DNA from 2 places in the Bacillus halotolerans genome. Region 2 is predicted to be linked to the other one. Evidence: a T-box and tRNA genes for the amino acid it is inferred to sense, from the RefSeq annotation. Region 2 holds a T-box; the other holds one or more tRNA genes.
The links. A T-box is a leader RNA that pairs with one kind of tRNA and senses whether it is charged. The one in region 2 lies ahead of ileS (isoleucine--tRNA ligase), so its partner is inferred to be a tRNA-Ile.
Positions count from the first base shown of each region.

Region 1: it encodes a tRNA-Ile, which carries the amino acid that the T-box ahead of ileS (isoleucine--tRNA ligase) is inferred to sense. The anticodon was not compared.

Region 1 is NZ_CP029364.1:3,126,839-3,132,647, reverse strand. Features, by position in the region: gene glgB (1,4-alpha-glucan branching enzyme) at 1-1,674, opposite strand, end outside; tRNA gene DIC78_RS16115 (tRNA-Glu) at 1,912-1,983, opposite strand; tRNA gene DIC78_RS16110 (tRNA-Ser) at 1,988-2,078, opposite strand; tRNA gene DIC78_RS16105 (tRNA-Asn) at 2,082-2,156, opposite strand; tRNA gene DIC78_RS16100 (tRNA-Ile) at 2,174-2,250, opposite strand; tRNA gene DIC78_RS16095 (tRNA-Gly) at 2,266-2,339, opposite strand; tRNA gene DIC78_RS16090 (tRNA-His) at 2,347-2,422, opposite strand; tRNA gene DIC78_RS16085 (tRNA-Phe) at 2,444-2,519, opposite strand; tRNA gene DIC78_RS16080 (tRNA-Asp) at 2,532-2,608, opposite strand; tRNA gene DIC78_RS16075 (tRNA-Met) at 2,663-2,739, opposite strand; tRNA gene DIC78_RS16070 (tRNA-Ser) at 2,763-2,855, opposite strand; tRNA gene DIC78_RS16065 (tRNA-Ile) at 2,862-2,938, opposite strand; tRNA gene DIC78_RS16060 (tRNA-Met) at 2,941-3,017, opposite strand; tRNA gene DIC78_RS16055 (tRNA-Ala) at 3,039-3,111, opposite strand; tRNA gene DIC78_RS16050 (tRNA-Pro) at 3,117-3,193, opposite strand; tRNA gene DIC78_RS16045 (tRNA-Arg) at 3,209-3,285, opposite strand; tRNA gene DIC78_RS16040 (tRNA-Leu) at 3,295-3,380, opposite strand; tRNA gene DIC78_RS16035 (tRNA-Gly) at 3,395-3,469, opposite strand; tRNA gene DIC78_RS16030 (tRNA-Leu) at 3,478-3,561, opposite strand; tRNA gene DIC78_RS16025 (tRNA-Lys) at 3,572-3,647, opposite strand; tRNA gene DIC78_RS16020 (tRNA-Thr) at 3,685-3,760, opposite strand; tRNA gene DIC78_RS16015 (tRNA-Val) at 3,792-3,867, opposite strand; rRNA gene rrf (5S ribosomal RNA) at 3,890-4,005, opposite strand; rRNA gene DIC78_RS16005 (23S ribosomal RNA) at 4,060-5,809, opposite strand, start outside.
Region 2 is NZ_CP029364.1:369,579-375,387, forward strand. Features, by position in the region: gene ylyA (sporulation-related RNA polymerase-binding protein YlyA) at 1-307, opposite strand, end outside; gene ileS (isoleucine--tRNA ligase) at 452-3,217, opposite strand; T-box leader at 3,269-3,496, opposite strand; gene divIVA (septum site-determining protein DivIVA) at 3,559-4,053, opposite strand; gene DIC78_RS01665 (YlmH family RNA-binding protein) at 4,148-4,921, opposite strand; gene DIC78_RS01670 (YggT family protein) at 4,983-5,255, opposite strand; gene sepF (cell division protein SepF) at 5,262-5,714, opposite strand; gene DIC78_RS01680 (YggS family pyridoxal phosphate-dependent enzyme) at 5,711-5,809, opposite strand, start outside.

The DNA.
Region 1 (5,809 bases), 1.4 Mb from region 2:
ATATTGATGATAGACCGAGGGTGTAAAATTACATAAGATGATAAGCGCCTCACCGTGCCGTCTGCCATACCGAATAAAAGAAAAGATTGATTGCTCCTCATTGTGGACATCAATCCATTCAAATGACTGAGCACGATGGTCATTTTCATAAAGGATTTTGCTTTTTTGATAAAAGCGGAGAAGATCTTGAGTAAAAACACTTGCTTTTTGATGCATGGGGAAGGAGTTCAAAAACCAATCAAGCTGTTCTGTATCTTTCCATTCATCGAATTGGGCAAATTCTGATCCCATAAAAATGAGTTTTTTTCCGGGATGAGCCGTCATATAACCGAGTAAAAGCCGATATTGGGCAAATTTCTGCCAATAGTCGCCAGGCATTTTATGAAGAAGTGATTTTTTTCCATAGACGACTTCGTCATGAGAAAATGGCAATACAAAATGTTCACTAAACGCATAAAGCAAGGAAAAAGACACAAGCTGATGGCAGTGCCGCCTTTGTTCAGCAGGCGTCTCCATATATTTCAGCACATCATTCATCCAGCCCATATTCCATTTAAAATGAAAGCCGAGTCCCCCTTCCTCAACAGAACCTGTTACTTGAGGCCATTCGGTGGAATCTTCCGCTATCATCATGACATGCGGATATGCCTCTCGCATTGTTTGATTTAGCTTTTTTAAAAATTCAACTGCATAGAGATTCGTATGGCGTTCATCCTGATTTGGCCAATACAGCATATTAGCCACGGCATCGACCCTAAAGCCATCTATATGATAGAATTCCGCCCAGTACAACGCATTAGAAATTAAAAAACTATGAACTTCCGGTTTTCCTAAATCAAAGTTAGCGGTGCCCCACAGCCAGTTCTCCCTGTCACGCTCTTTTTGATATTCGTAAAGAGGCGCTCCATCAAACATATAAAGCCCATGCGAATCTTTACAAAAATGTCCGGGGACCCAATCAAGTATGACGCCGATGTTTGCCTGATGGCATTCATCAACAAACCTCATCAAATCATGAGGCGTGCCAAATCGGCTTGTCGGGCTGTAATACCCCGTTGCTTGATAACCCCAAGAGCGATCATAAGGATGTTCATAAACGGGCAGCAGCTCGATATGGGTAAATCCCTGCTCTTTGATATAAGGAATAAGAAACTGGCCTAATTCTTCATAGGAGTAAAGCGTGCCATCGGGATGCTTCTTCCATGAACCAAGATGAAGCTCATAAATAAAAACCGGCTTTTCATATATCGTTTTAGCTTTCTGCTTCTTCTGCCACTTTTGATCATGCCAGCTGTACCCTGCAAGATCGTAAGTAAGAGACGCCGTATTCGGTCTTACTTCTGAATAAAAAGCATACGGGTCTGCCTTCAGCATGGTCTCACCGCTATTTGTCACGATTTCATACTTATATCGTTCCTTTTCTTTCAAACCTGGAACAAATAACGTCCAAATGCCATGATCATTAACTTTCTGCATAACATGAAGCTCACCTGACCAGCTGTTAAAATCTCCAGCCACTCGAACTTCTGACGCATGCGGCGCCCACACACAAAATTCATACCCGCTTTGGCCATTCAGCTCGCGATAATGCGAGCCAAACAGCTGATAGCTTTTAAACAGACTGCCTTCGTGAAAAAGATAAACATCATGTGCTGTTGGGCTGGCAGCGGCCATGTAATCATCCTTTCTGACATCATAGTTTTCATTTATATTATTTATTCGTAGAAATAAAAAAAAGCCCTTTCTAGAAAGCGCTTATATTTATTGACATAAAACTTCATTTTCTGAAGAAAAACAAAAGATATGGAGTTTTTTGTTGTAAATTTGATATAGAATAAAAAACAAAATCAGACGCATATCATATAGTTTTAGAAAACAAAAAAACCTTGCAGGATATGCAAGGTTTCAGGATGACCCGTACGGGATTCGAACCCGTGTTACCGCCGTGAAAGGGCGGTGTCTTAACCGCTTGACCAACGGGCCGTCATGGCGGAGAAGGAGGGATTTGAACCCTCGCGCCGCTTACACGACCTACACCCTTAGCAGGGGCGCCTCTTCAGCCACTTGAGTACTTCTCCATATGGCTCCACAGGCAGGATTCGAACCTGCGACCGATCGGTTAACAGCCGATAGCTCTACCACTGAGCTACTGTGGAACGTAAAAGTCATGGTATGGTGGGCCTGAATGGACTCGAACCATCGACCTCACGCTTATCAGGCGTGCGCTCTAACCAGCTGAGCTACAGGCCCATGACGATATAGAAATGGAGCGGGTGATGGGAATCGAACCCACGACATCAGCTTGGAAGGCTGAGGTTTTACCACTAAACTACACCCGCAATTTTTTGGGGCGATTGATGGGAATCGAACCCACGAATGCCAGAGCCACAATCTGGTGCGTTAACCACTTCGCCACAACCGCCAAAATATATATATTTGTAAATGGTGGCTCGGGACGGAATCGAACCGCCGACACACGGATTTTCAGTCCGTTGCTCTACCAACTGAGCTACCGAGCCTTATTATTTAAATGGCGGTCCGGACGGGACTCGAACCCGCGACCTCCTGCGTGACAGGCAGGCATTCTAACCAACTGAACTACCGGACCATTTTAATTAGTTGCACCCATCGGGCGCTCCTTATTTAAAAGGATATATTTGTTTGGTTGCGGGGGCAGGATTTGAACCTGCGACCTTCGGGTTATGAGCCCGACGAGCTACCGAACTGCTCCACCCCGCGATGATAAAATGTAAGAATATATATGGCGGAGGAAGAGGGATTCGAACCCCCGCGGGCTTTGACACCCCTGTCGGTTTTCAAGACCGATCCCTTCAGCCAGACTTGGGTATTCCTCCGTATTGTGGTGGACCTTGTAGGACTCGAACCTACGACCGGACGGTTATGAGCCGTCTGCTCTAACCAACTGAGCTAAAGGTCCTTTGGTAGCGGCGGAGGGGATCGAACCCCCGACCTCACGGGTATGAACCGTACGCTCTAGCCAGCTGAGCTACACCGCCAAATCATATATTGAAATCAAGTGGAGCCTAGCGGGATCGAACCGCTGACCTCCTGCGTGCAAAGCAGGCGCTCTCCCAGCTGAGCTAAGGCCCCAAGAATGGTCGGGAAGACAGGATTCGAACCTGCGACCCCATGGTCCCAAACCATGTGCTCTACCAAGCTGAGCTACTTCCCGATTTCATGTAGATCATGGCGCGCCCGAGAGGAGTCGAACCCCTAACCTTTTGATCCGTAGTCAAACGCTCTATCCAATTGAGCTACGGGCGCAAATTATAATGCCGAGGGCCGGACTTGAACCGGCACGGTAGTCACCTACCGCAGGATTTTAAGTCCTGTGTGTCTGCCAATTCCACCACCCCGGCATGGATGGTATAGTTGGAGCGGAAGACGGGATTCGAACCCGCGACCCCCACCTTGGCAAGGTGGTGTTCTACCACTGAACTACTTCCGCAGAAATGATGCGGATGAAGGGACTTGAACCCCCACGTCTGTAAAGACACTAGAGCCTGATTCTAGCGCGTCTGCCAATTCCGCCACATCCGCAACATATAAATGGTGAGCCATGAAGGACTCGAACCTTCGACCCTCTGATTAAAAGTCAGATGCTCTACCAACTGAGCTAATGGCTCTTCTTACAAGAGACTTGAATATTATATCATATAAAAGTGGTGCCGGCAAGAGGACTTGAACCCCCAACCTACTGATTACAAGTCAGTTGCTCTACCAATTGAGCTACACCGGCTCATATGTAAACATATTATGTATAGTAAGAATGGTGGAGGATGACGGGCTCGAACCGCCGACCCTCTGCTTGTAAGGCAGATGCTCTCCCAGCTGAGCTAATCCTCCATAATTGCACTAACGTGCAATTGCTTGGCGGCGTCCTACTCTCACAGGGGGAAACCCCCGACTACCATCGGCGCTGAAGAGCTTAACTTCCGTGTTCGGCATGGGAACGGGTGTGACCTCTTCGCTATCGCCACCAAACAATTTGAGAGTGTTCTCTCAAAACTAGATAACAGGTGTGACATCATTAGAAATTAGGTTAAGTCCTCGATCGATTAGTATCTGTCAGCTCCATGTGTCGCCACACTTCCACCTCAGACCTATCAACCTGATCATCTTTCAGGGATCTTACTTCCTTGCGGAATGGGAAATCTCATCTTGAGGGGGGCTTCATGCTTAGATGCTTTCAGCACTTATCCCGTCCGCACATAGCTACCCAGCGATGCCCTTGGCAGAACAACTGGTACACCAGCGGTGCGTCCATCCCGGTCCTCTCGTACTAAGGACAGCTCCTCTCAAATTTCCTGCGCCCGCGACGGATAGGGACCGAACTGTCTCACGACGTTCTGAACCCAGCTCGCGTACCGCTTTAATGGGCGAACAGCCCAACCCTTGGGACCGACTACAGCCCCAGGATGCGATGAGCCGACATCGAGGTGCCAAACCTCCCCGTCGATGTGGACTCTTGGGGGAGATAAGCCTGTTATCCCCGGGGTAGCTTTTATCCGTTGAGCGATGGCCCTTCCATGCGGAACCACCGGATCACTAAGCCCGACTTTCGTCCCTGCTCGACTTGTAGGTCTCGCAGTCAAGCTCCCTTGTGCCTTTACACTCTGCGAATGATTTCCAACCATTCTGAGGGAACCTTTGGGCGCCTCCGTTACCTTTTAGGAGGCGACCGCCCCAGTCAAACTGCCCACCTGACACTGTCTCCCCGCCCGATAAGGGCGGCGGGTTAGAAGGTCAATACAGCCAGGGTAGTATCCCACCGATGCCTCCACCGAAGCTGGCGCTCCGGTTTCCAAGGCTCCTACCTATCCTGTACAAGCTGTACCAACATTCAATATCAGGCTGCAGTAAAGCTCCACGGGGTCTTTCCGTCCTGTCGCGGGTAACCTGCATCTTCACAGGTACTATAATTTCACCGAGTCTCTCGTTGAGACAGTGCCCAGATCGTTGCGCCTTTCGTGCGGGTCGGAACTTACCCGACAAGGAATTTCGCTACCTTAGGACCGTTATAGTTACGGCCGCCGTTTACTGGGGCTTCAATTCGCACCTTCGCTTACGCTAAGCGCTCCTCTTAACCTTCCAGCACCGGGCAGGCGTCAGCCCCTATACTTCGCCTTACGGCTTCGCAGAGACCTGTGTTTTTGCTAAACAGTCGCCTGGGCCTATTCACTGCGGCTCTCTCGGGCTTGCACCCTAACAGAGCACCCCTTCTCCCGAAGTTACGGGGTCATTTTGCCGAGTTCCTTAACGAGAGTTCTCTCGATCACCTTAGGATTCTCTCCTCGCCTACCTGTGTCGGTTTGCGGTACGGGCACCTCTCACCTCGCTAGAGGCTTTTCTTGGCAGTGTGGAATCAGGAACTTCGCTACTATATTTCGCTCGCCATCACAGCTCAGCCTTATGGGAAACGGATTTGCCTATTTCCCAGCCTAACTGCTTGGACGCGGATATCCAATACCGCGCTTACCCTATCCTCCTGCGTCCCCCCATTGCTCAAATGGTGAGGAGGTGGTACAGGAATATCAACCTGTTGTCCATCGCCTACGCCTTTCGGCCTCGGCTTAGGTCCCGACTAACCCTGAGCGGACGAGCCTTCCTCAGGAAACCTTAGGCATTCGGTGGAGGGGATTCTCACCCCTCTTTCGCTACTCATACCGGCATTCTCACTTCTAAGCGCTCCACCAGTCCTTCCGGTCTGGCTTCACAGCCCTTAGAACGCTCTCCTACCACTGTTCGAAGAACAGTCCGCAGCTTCGGTGATACGTTTAGCCCCGGT
Region 2 (5,809 bases):
ATTGGACTGAATACAGAAAATCATTTGCTGTTCGCGCTGTCGGCAGCACAGCCAGCTTTGAAAGAGGAATGGGAGCTCCAGTTTCTTCACAGTATCCGAATGTGCCGTCCTCAATTTTCGACAATGCGAGAAGAACGTCTTGAAGCTCTTCTTTAATATGATAGATCAGAGTTGCTTTTTGTTTATGATTGATTGCTGCTTGCGGGCTTGTTGAAACCTGAAAGCAAGAATACTCAAATAATCTCGACTGTAATTCTTCTTTCATCAGAAGAAGTTCCGTATAAATTGCGGTCAGTTGATCATTCATTCATCACAACTCCTGCTCTTAACGTAATACCTATATTGTTACCTGTGAATGATGATCTAAAGCCCATAAGATTTTTCCTGCCATTCTAAACGATGTCACTCTTGGCACAAAAAAAGGCCCGGCTTTTGCGCCGGGCTCTTTTCATTAGTTCTGATAATACTTTTCAACGATTTCAGCGTTGCGCAGTGACAATGTAGGATATTTCGGGTTCGCACCTACATCTTTAGAAATCACACGGGATCTCTCACACATTTCACCTTCAGCTTTCTCGACAGCGATTTTCCCTGTCTCAAAGCTTTGCGCATCGTTTGGCGCTTCATTTTCTTCGCTGATGGTTAATTCAGAAACAATAAACAGCTGAGAAAGATTTTCTTTAATAGAAGCTAATAGCTCTTTGTTTTCTTTATTCGGATACAATTTCAGGCTTGCTTCCAATGATTTACCAATGATTTTTTCATTTCGCGCTGTTTCTAACGCTTTTAGCACATCATCACGAAGAGACATAAAACGGTCAAACTTATCTTCTGTCGCTTCGCTGTTTGGAACCGCAATCGTTTCCGGCATGTCTGTCAGCTGAACGCTCTGCTCGTCAACGAATGTTAAGTGAGACCATAATTCGTCAGCGGTATGAGGCAGAATCGGTGCTGTAAGCTTCACTAACGCAAGCAGCGTTTCGTAGAATACAGTCTGCATGCTGCGTCTATCCGGATGATCCGCATGCTCAATGTATACAATATCCTTAGCGAAATCCAGATAGAATGAGCTTAATTCAATTGTACAGAAATTATGGATGCTGTGATACACAACCGCAAATTCGTACTCGTCATACGCTTTTTTCACTTTATCAATCAGTTTGTTTAGCTTAATCAGCATGTACTGATCGACTTCACGAAGATCTTCAACAGCCACCGCATTTGTTTTTGGATCAAAATCGAACAGGTTGCCATGAAGGAAACGGAACGTGTTGCGGATTTTACGGTATACTTCAGCAACCTGCTTCAGAATCGCATCAGACACGCGAACATCCGCCTGGTAGTCAACAGAAGATACCCATAATCTCAAAATGTCGGCGCCAAGCTGTTTCATGACTTTTGCTGGAACGACGACGTTACCGATGGATTTACTCATTTTGCGTCCTTCTCCATCCAGTGCAAACCCATGGCTGAGCACACCTTTATATGGCGCTTTTCCTGTTACGGCTACTGCTGTTGATAGAGATGAGTTAAACCAGCCCCGGTATTGGTCAGAGCCTTCAAGGTATAAATCAGCCGGCCGAACGAGATCCTCGCGTTCTTCAAGCACCGCTTGGTGGGAAGAACCAGAATCAAACCAAACATCCATGATGTCCTGTTCTTTTGTAAAAGTGCCGTTCGGGCTTCCAGGATGCGTAAAGCCTTCCGGAAGAAGATCCTTCGCTTCTTTTTCAAACCAAATGTTTGAGCCATGTTTTCTAAACAATTCTGAAACGTGCTCAATCGTTTCATCTGTGATGATTGGCTCGCCGTTTTCAGCATAAAATACCGGAATCGGCACACCCCATGCACGCTGTCTGGAAATACACCAGTCTCCGCGGTCACGAACCATGTTGTGCAAACGCTGCTCGCCCCATTCAGGAACCCATTTGGTTTCTTTAATGGCATCCAGCAGGTCTGATCTGAAATCTTTAATAGACGCAAACCATTGCGCAGTTGCTCTGAAAATGGTTGGTTTCTTTGTTCTCCAATCGTGCGGATAGGAGTGTGTAATGAATTCAAGCTTCACGAGCGCGCCTTTTTCTTCGAGCTGCTGTGTGATCACTTTGTTTGCATCATCATAGAACATACCTTCAAAGCCAGGAGCTTCGCTTGTCATCACACCTTTTTCATCAACCGGACAAAGGACGTCTAAGCCGTATTTTTGGCCAATGATAAAGTCATCTTCCCCATGTCCCGGTGCTGTATGAACACAGCCTGTTCCGGCGTCAGTTGTCACGTGGTCGCCAAGCATAACGAGTGAATCTCTGCCGTATAGCGGATGTTCAGCGATAATATTTTCGAGATCTTTCCCTTTGATCGTTCTTGTCACTTCATACTGCTCAAAGCCGCATGCAGAAGCTACAGCTTCAACCAGTGCACTTGCTACAACAAAGCGGTCATCACCGACTGCAATCACGCTGTATTCCAGATCAGGATGAACTGAAATGCCGAGGTTTGCAGGAATCGTCCAAGGCGTTGTTGTCCAAATGATGATGCGCTCGCCATTTTCAAGCACGCCTTTTCCGTCTTTTACGCCAAAAGCAACGTAAATAGATGCTGAGCGTTTGTCTTGATATTCGATTTCCGCTTCAGCTAAAGCAGACTCACTTGAAGGTGACCAGTTAACCGGTTTAAGGCCTTTATAAATATAGCCTCGTTTTGCCATTTCACCGAAAACGCGGATTTGCTGCGCTTCATATTCCGGTTTCAGTGTCACATATGGATTTTCCCAGTCGCCGCGGACTCCAAGACGCTTGAATTGCTCACGCTGACCCTCAATTTGCTTCCATGCATATTCTTCGCATAGCTTGCGGAATTCAGCTACTGACATTTCTTTGCGGTTCACTTTTTTGTTTTTTGTAAGAGCTGTTTCAATCGGCAACCCGTGTGTATCCCAGCCCGGTACATACGGTGCGTTGTACCCGCTCATTGATTTGTAGCGGACGATGAAGTCCTTTAAAATTTTGTTAAGCGCGTGGCCCATGTGGATATCGCCGTTTGCGTACGGAGGTCCGTCATGTAAAACAAATTTAGGGCGGTCTTTCGTCCGTTCCTGTACTAGACTGTAGATATCCTGCTCCTCCCATTTCTTTTGCATGTCAGGCTCACGGTTTGGCAAGTTGCCTCGCATCGGAAAATCTGTTTTCGGCATTAAGAGCGTGTCTTTGTAATCCATTTTCATTCCTCCACCAATTTTTTCAGAAAATAAAAAAAGCCCTCTCATCCCATAAGGGACGAGAAAGCTTATCTCGCGGTACCACCCTTTTAGAAAAAGCCAGGCTTACGCTTTTTCCTCTCGAGCATCGTAACGTGATGAACGTCCTAACCTACTGTGAGTTCAGAAAGGAAACTTAAGGGCTGATCTACATGATTCCGGCCATCCCGGACTTTCACCATCTCCGGGTCGCTATGAAGGCATGATGGAAACATGACTGTCCCTTTCAACCGTCTTTTCATCTGAATTTATGAACGTATTATATTCGACAAGCTAAGAAAATGTCAAGGTAATCAGAGAATTTATTCCTTTTCCTCAAACACAGCGTCGACTTCATACTCAAGCAAATGATCCCAATCATCATTTTTCAGAAGATCAAGCTGCGCTTCAATCAGCATTTGGAAACGTGTTCTGAACACTTTAGACTGTTTTTTCAGCTCTTCGATTTCCATTGCGATTTTTCTTGATTTCGATAAAGATTCGTTGATGATGCGATCAGCGTTTTTCTCCGCTTCCCGAACAATCAGCTTTGCTTCCTTTTGAGAATTGCGCTTTACGTCCTCAGCTGCTTCTTGGGCAACCAGAATGGATTTATTCAGCGTTTCTTCAATGTTGGCAAAGTGTCCGATTCTTTCATCGAGCTCATTGACTTTCGCTTCAAGCTCTGTTTTTTTACGGAGAACAATTTCGTAATCTTTTCTGACTTGACTCAGAAATTCATTTACCTCGTCTTCATCATATCCGCGAAAACTTTTTGTAAACGTCTTGTTGTGAATATCATTCGGCGTTAATGGCATATTGCCACCTCCATTTTTTACATTTCAGTACGGTTATCTAGTTCACATTATAAAACAAATTTCGCACAGATGGAGAAAAAAACTGAAAAACCGACTATTTTTGTCGTTCAAACGTGACTCTCCACTTGTCTTTTTTGGTTTTCCCTTCGATTTTTGTCAGGCTGCAGCGGCCAAAGCCCCTGATAGAGAGCATATCCCCTTCAGCAACCTGGTAAGAAGGGTCTTCAACAACCTTCCAGTTCACTTTTACGAGACCGTTTTTCACCAGCGTTTGTGATTTCTGGCGTGATTGCCTGCTCATAGAGGCGCAGACCGCGTCAAGCCTTAAAGAAGAAACGGTGTCATCTCTTATTTCGACATCTCGTGCAGGAATTTCAAGGTCTGACAAGTCAATTTTCTCAAGCTTGACTGCAGCTTTTCCGGCTTGGATAAGCTGAGCCGCAACAAAATCGGCTGTATCAGCTGAGACAATGATTTGCACCGCCGTCTCTGAAAACACTAAATCGCCAAACTTTTGCCGCTTCAGACCGATTCCCATTAACGAACCAAGGAGAGACCGGTGATCAACCGTCACAAATTTTTCAGCATAGCGAACGTCAAACGCCTGAAGCTCAAAATCCGATTCTTCCGGCGTAATGTACTCAGGATATAAAATGGCCCGTTTTCGCTCCGCTCTGTCATAGCCGCCGGAAAAAGCCAGTCCTACATCTGCCTGTCCCGTGACCGCAGCGAGAATGACCTGCTCCCGGGGATCTAAAAAGTCGGTCAGCTTCATCCGGTACTGCTCCTGGACAATTCTTTTCCATTCGAGCGCCTGATCGATAAAGGCACGCTCTTCTTTTCTGAAGTGCTGATAAATATCGCTCATCGTCTTTCCCTTCTATGTAAAGAGGCTTGGCTGCTGCCAAGCCCCCTATCAAACTGTCACCTTAAAACGCAATCATGCGATAAAGCCCCCACAAGCCGGTTGTTGCAAACCGCAGCACAAGAATGGCTACGATTGGCGAGATATCCAGCATTGCAATTGGAGGGATGATTTTTCTGAATGGCTCGAGATATGGTTCACAGATCGACGCTAAAAACCGTCCGACTGCTGTTTCCCTCGTACTCGGCACCCATGACATAAAAATATATATGATCAGGGCAAATGAGTATATTGTAATTAATAAGCTTAAAACCGAAAAAACTTGATAAAGGATCATCTCGCTTTACCACCTCTGATCGTCTTCAGATATGAGCTCAGAAATTGTGCCTGAAACATCTACGTTGTCAGGCGTGCATAGGAAAATATCTGAACCGATTCTTTGGATATCGCCGCCAATGGCATAAACGGTGCCGCTTAAAAAGTCAACAATCCGTTTCGCCTGGTCATGCTGTATCCGCTGAAGATTGACGACAACTGCCCGCCTGTTCTTCAGATGGTCGGCTATTTCCTGCGCCTCCGCATAAACGCGCGGCTCACTCAACACCACTTTAGAGGATTTCTGAACACTTTGCAAGCTTACTACATTCTGTTTGGCTGCTGGTTTACCAGCATTATAAGCAGGTTTTTCTTTTTGTTCCTGTTCTTCATGAGAATCCCGCTCAGTTTCAATATATTCGTATTCGTATTCTTCTTCATCCATTGAGAAAAAGTTTTTCAGTTTATTTTTCATACTCATTGCTGTACACCCCCTGTTTCATTTCCGACTAACGATGAGCCGATTCTAATATAAGTAGCCCCTTCTTCAATCGCGATTTCAAAATCATTTGACAT